Regions from separate parts of the Paenibacillus sp. ICGEB2008 genome, predicted to be linked through region 2. Evidence: riboswitches for the same ligand, from Rfam matches in the RefSeq annotation. Region 2 holds a riboswitch; the other holds the start of a gene.

Region 1 (3,216 bases), on a different contig from region 2:
CCTGCGAGCAGCAGGTTGGGTTCAACAGCTGCAAAAGCGCCCAACACAGAGGTCAGCAGGCAGCCTGTTCCGGTTACCTTCGTAAGCAGCGCGTCTCCGCCACTAATCAATCGTACTTCAACCCCATCGGTGATGACGTCCTCTTTTCCAGTGATGACAACCATGGTATGGAGCGTTTGCGCAGCCCGAACTGCCAGATCGACATTACTGCTGTCAGCACTGTCGCCTGCATCTACCCCTTTAATTTCTCGGGCTTCTCCGATCAGATGAGCGACTTCGGCTGCATTGCCTCGTACTAGTGAGATTTTTACTTCTTTTAGGATCCGCAGTGCTGACTCGGTTCTAAAGCTCGTCGCTCCCGCACCAACCGGATCTAGCAGAACTGGAACACCATGAGCATTCGCCGATTGTCCAGCAAGGATCATGGCATCCACCAGCTCACGGTTTAGCGTACCGATATTTAACACGACGGCGCCCGCTATTTTGGCCATATCTGCTACTTCCTCGGGTGCATAAGCCATCACCGGGGAAGCCCCCAGTGCATATAGGCCGTTGGCTGTAAAGTTGGTGACCACCACATTGGTTATATTATGAACGAGGGGGTTGCTGTTTTGTACCTTTGTCAGGAGCGCCGAATAACTTTGTTCCCATATATTCATCATGTTTATCCTCTCTCATCTATACTGATTATTCCAAGACCGTAGCGTGCATTTGGACGGGCCATTGCTCCTGCTTATAAGCCATATCCCAGAACATATATTCCAGCTGGCAGCTTAGCATAAAATGCTCAATCATCCGCTCTCGCTCGGCAGCCGTGGCGACTTTCGCCCAAGCATCCACACGCTCTCGATATTTGAAGGTTACATCTTCAATCTGGTTGCCATAGAAGCAAATCCACTCATAGAACGGATGAGACTCGTCCGGTCTTACCTCATCCATTAGCCTGCGTCCAATTTCAAGATATGTCCATGGACATGGTAGCAGCACGGCCATGATTTCCCCAAGACTACCCTCATGTGCGACGGTCAGCATATGGCGGATATAATGATGAGCGGACGGAGCGAGTGGATATCCCTGCATCTCTTCATAGGTGACACCTGCGATAGCACAAAAATTTTGATGCGGATGAACCTCGCTGTTGAGAATAAAAGAGATCTGTTCGTTAAATACAGCCATATCCTCCCGGCTCGTGCTTTTGGAGATCGCGATGCCGTAAATCCGCATGTAGGCGTTCAAATATTCAAAGTCTTGTTTTACATAGTGAATCAGCTGTTCCCTTGTTAAATTTCCTTCAGCAATACCTCTCACAAAGGGATGCTCATAAATGGCTTGAAAAATGCCATCCGCCTGCTGACGGAGCTCTTGCGAAAAACTCATTTCCCCACCTCCAACAAAAATGGAGAACAAGAAGTCCCGTAAGATACAATTCTCGGAACAATGCCAAAAAGCCGCCCCGAAAACTGGAGCGGCTTCAACATAGGTTCAATGCGCAAAAACGCCTGAAACCCTATATGGAAGGCTCCACTTTCCTACGCTAGTACGAACTAGATCAGGTTCAAAGGGTCCAAGATTCATTCTTGTCTCAGCCATAATGGCTCCCCTAGTGGACTTTCCTATTCTTTTGACTAATACTGTACATTCGTTCCTATGTTATGTCAAACTGCTTATGCCTAGTGAAGAATTAGTGAGGGTGTTGGATTACACTTTCCACGGCTTTGACCCTCACATATTCCGGTTTCCACATTGCATCCCGAATGGCTTGCTCAATATTTGGAAGGTGTGCCTGAGCTACCTGATCCTGAATTGCGGCCTTTGCTACCGCAACCGCAACCGCAAACGAAACATCACGTAATTTTCGAATATGGGGCAGCAGTGCGCCGCCAAGTTCATTCGAATCTACGGCGTTGGCAACGGCATCAGCTGCTGCGGTAAACATGGAAGGAGTGATTCGTTTGGCCTTGACCACAATTGCGCCTAGACCCAGTCCCGGGAAAACAAAGGCATTGTTCGCCTGACCAATTTCAAATTTCGTACCGTTATAGGTGACGGGCTCAAAGGGACTTCCCGTAGCAATCAATGCTTTGCCATCAGTCCATCGTATCAAATCCTCGGGTACCGCTTCAGCCAGATTGGTAGGATTGGACATGGGCATAATGATCGGGCGTTCCACATGCTTTGCCATTTCCTTGATAATCTCTTCAGAAAAGGCACCCGCCACACCGGAAGTACCAATCAAGATTGTAGGTTTTACCTGACGGATGACCTCCAGCAACGGTATTTTGCCGTCTTCCGATCGGGCCCATGAGCTGATTTCTTCCTTTTTACGCACATATGGTTTCTGATAATCGAGTACATCTTCCATATCGTCCGTTAATAGCCCGCGATAATCAAAGGCCCAAAACGACCTGAAAGAATCTTCTGCAGGAAGCCCGTCCTCGATCATAGCGCTCCGTATTTGGTCGGCGTTACCGATTCCTGCTGCCCCTGGACCAAAGACAAGTATTTTTTGTTCACGTAGCGGAATTTTGGTGACACCTACCGCCGAAACAATCGCAGCTAATGTGACTGCTCCTGTGCCCTGGATGTCATCATTGAAGGTGAGAATGTTTTGACCGTATTTCCCTATAATGTGGCGTGCGTTCACGCTGCCCACATCCTCCCAATGCAAAAGCGCTTTCGGGAATTGTGTTAAGGTTTTGCTGATAAAGGTATCAATAAATTGATGATAGGCTTCTCCGCGAACTCGTTTATGGCGGTTTCCGATGTATAGCGGATCATTCAGCAGCTTCTCGTTATTCGTGCCGACATCCAGTACAATGGGCAGCACCCGCCCGGGATGAATACCTGCCGCAGCTGTATATACAGCAAGTTTGCCAATAGCAATGTTAATTCCCCCGACCCCCCAGTCACCAATTCCCAAAATACTTTCTGAATCCGTCACGACGACAAGGTCAACATCCTCACTACGCAATCCGGAATTATAGAACGCCTGTCCAATTCCATTCGGATGATCTATTGATAAATATACGCCCCCAGGGCGGTTGTACTCATGGCTGTATTCTTGAATGGCGGTTCCTACAGTCGGTGTGTAGACTACGGGCAGCATTTCACTCAAATGGTCGGTTAGCAGCCGATAGTAAAGCACGACATTCCGGTTATGAAGGTCGTTAAGTGAAGCATTTTTACGCAGCATGGTGGGTTGTGCCAGGAATTGCT
Region 2 (3,216 bases):
AGCGTTTCATCATGGTAGGACAATGCCCGCTCAGGGTCAAGCGAGAGATTGAACTGATCGCGCCAGCGGAATTCAAAACGCGCCTTGGACAAAGCATCGTCCCGCTGCTGTGCCCGCGGATGACCCTTCGCCAGATCAGCAGCATGCGCGGCAATTTTGTAGGTAATAACTCCTTCGCGGACATCATCCTTGTTCGGCAGACCCAAGTGCTCCTTCGGCGTAACGTAGCACAACATGGACGTCCCGAACCAACCGATCATCGCCGCCCCGATAGCTGAGGTAATATGATCATATCCTGGCGCGATATCCGTCGTCAGCGGCCCTAAAGTATAAAAGGGGGCTTCCTTACAAATCTCCATTTGTAAATCCACATTCTCCTTGATTTTGTGCATAGGGACATGTCCTGGCCCTTCAATCATGACCTGGACATCATGCTTCCATGCAATTTGCGTGAGCTCGCCCAACGTCTCTAGCTCTGCAAATTGTGCTTCATCATTCGCATCATAGATACTCCCTGGACGCAGACCATCCCCGAGAGAAAAGGCCACATCGTAGGCTTTCATAATTTCACAGATTTCTTCAAAATGCGTATACAAAAAATTCTCCTGATGGTGTGCAAGGCACCAGGCTGCCATGATCGACCCGCCCCGGGATACAATTCCCGTCATTCTGTTCGCCGTCATCGGTATATATCGCAGCAATACACCCGCATGGATCGTAAAATAGTCCACTCCCTGCTCCGCCTGCTCAATCAGCGTGTCTCGATACAGTTCCCACGTCAGCTTCTCAGCTTCGCCGTTCACCTTTTCTAGTGCCTGATATAGCGGCACCGTTCCAATCGGTACAGGCGAATTCCTGATGATCCATTCGCGCGTCGTATGAATATTACGACCTGTGGACAGGTCCATGACCGTGTCTGATCCCCAGCGTACAGCCCAGGTCATCTTCTCCACTTCTTCCTCAATGGAGGACGAAACCGCAGAATTCCCAATGTTCGCATTGATCTTTACGTGAAAATGGCGTCCAATGACCATGGGTTCGCTTTCCGGGTGATTGATATTTGAAGGTAAAATAGCTCGTCCAGCCGCCAGCTCCTGTCGTACAAACTCGGGCTCTACGCCTTCGCGGATCGCCGCAAATTCCATTTCAGGCGTAATGATCCCTTGCCGCGCATAGTGCATTTGCGTCACAGTACGCCCTTGCAAAGCCCGTAGCGGACGGTTGGTCACGCCGGGAAATTCCACTGTCTCCCGTTTGGAGCCGGGCTTCATCCCGTTATCCTCCGGCTTGACGGCGCGGCCCTCATAAGCCTCCACATCTCCCCGTTCCAGTGCCCAAGCTCGCCGTAATGGTGGCAATCCCTGACGGATGTCGACCTGGTAGGCTTCGTCCGTCATCGGACCGCTGGTATCATACACACGCAGTGGCTCATGATGCTCGGTGCCCTGAGGCGTATGTGTGGGTTGTAGCGCGATTTCACGCTCAGGCACAGCAATATCCGGCCGAGAACCTTGAATATACACCTTACGGCTCCCCGGAAAGGGCTTTAGCCCACTGGCTTGCTCCGCTTTGGCCTTCTCTCCCTCTACTTCTATTATTCCCGCCAATCCTGCATCTGCTGATTTCACTCCTGTTTCTTTTGTTCCTTTTGTTTCCGTCGGTTTCATGGTCCATTCCTCCCGTATCGTTGAAATGACACACCGATCCGGAACCATTCCCAGGGTGGCGCTGATCTATGCAAAAAAGCCGGTTCCCTAGGGAACCGGCTAATCAAACGAGACAGCTATCCAAACCGATCGCACGTGGAATAATCATATTCCAATGCGCGGCCGTAGACAGCAGCTGCGTATACATTTCAATGGCCGATTACTTCCCTACGCTGGTATGATCCAGATCAGGTGCAAAGGGTCCGGAATCTTGCCTGATTCCATCTCAGCCCGCATTACAGGCTCCCCCAGTAACTGTGATACTTTCTATTCACATGAATTGGCGGCTATAACAAACATCCCGCCATCTCTATCAGACTACTTTAAATTTATAGCTTTGGCAACCCTTGTATGATTTCCTTTGTATTGATTACTGTCACGGAAGCATAAGCCCCATTTCCTTGGCTGCTTCGATCAAAATCGGTGCAAACTCATGCAGCGTCTCGGGCGCAAGTCGACTGACCGGGCCGGATACAGATAAAGCCGCCGTGACCTGTCCCTTTCGGTTCACAATAGGCGCGGCCACAGCCGCAGCTCCTGGCTCACGTTCTTCATAGCTGGTCGCATAGCCCTTCTCACGAATGTCCTGCAGCTGGGCTTTATAAACCTCCGGGTCTACCGAAGGTGGCCATTCTTCACTGCTTAGCAATACCTCCAGCTCCTGCGGTGGCATAAAGGCCGCCAGCACCTTGCTGGAGGCTCCCACAGCCAGCGGCATACGCGCACCCACAGGCGCAACCCTGCGGATCGCCTGATTGCTCTGCACGGCTTGTATGCGAATACGCATGCTTCCATCCCGCAGGTACAAGCTGACTGTCTCCCCTAAGCGATCACGCAGTCCTTCCATTGCAGGCTGTAACAACACCGCCGGCTCATCGCTTTGGGACAGATGCGTGGACAGCTCCCATATGCGAAAACCAAGCCTATATTTTTCCGTTTCGGCATTCCGAACGACAAATCCCCGATCCTCCAGCGTAGTCAAAAGACGATGAACAGTGCTTTTATGTAGACCAATTTGGGAGGCAATCTCCGTTAGACCAAGATCAGATTCTGCGGTAAAACACAGCAGTATATCAAGTGCACGCTCTACAGCGCGGACGGTTAATTTACGGTCTTCCATCGTGAACCGCTCCTCTTGTATCCATATTCGTTTCACACTATGAAACATGGTTACATAAATTATATAGAATAGTCGCGGCTACTGTAAACCGATGTTTTTGTGACAACCATATTACAGAACAAGAACAAACATCGACAATTCTTTGCATCATTTTTACTTTTCCGGTTCAGGCGTTGACTTTGGATAATAGCCATCATACGATAATAGGTATCTATACGAACATACCCTACTATTTTCAAGTGGAATTATACCTAAATTTTATGATTCGAAGATCAATTTTATATAAGGAGGCTCTTACATGATTTCGACATCCCAGCGCAACGCTCAGCTACAGACCGCTGTTCAGGAGCCGTCCACCCCACTCTTTAATCCCCGTATGCTGCGGTTCAA

What was found. A riboswitch is a leader RNA that binds a small molecule or an ion and turns the genes downstream of it on or off. The one in region 2 is predicted to bind thiamine pyrophosphate.
Region 1: it holds a riboswitch for thiamine pyrophosphate, as region 2 does, so the genes downstream of both, tenA (thiaminase II) here and thiC (phosphomethylpyrimidine synthase ThiC) in region 2, are expected to answer to the same signal.

Annotation. Positions count from the first base shown of each region.
Region 1 is NZ_AMQU01000014.1:230,933-234,148, forward strand. Features, by position in the region: gene thiM (hydroxyethylthiazole kinase) at 1-662, opposite strand, end outside; gene tenA (thiaminase II) at 688-1,377, opposite strand; TPP riboswitch at 1,510-1,612, opposite strand; gene C400_RS0114265 (NAD-dependent malic enzyme) at 1,682-3,216, opposite strand, start outside.
Region 2 is NZ_AMQU01000028.1:41,499-44,714, forward strand. Features, by position in the region: gene thiC (phosphomethylpyrimidine synthase ThiC) at 1-1,667, opposite strand, end outside; TPP riboswitch at 1,855-1,966, opposite strand; gene C400_RS0123495 (IclR family transcriptional regulator) at 2,083-2,826, opposite strand; gene C400_RS0123500 (alpha/beta hydrolase) at 3,125-3,216, shown strand, end outside.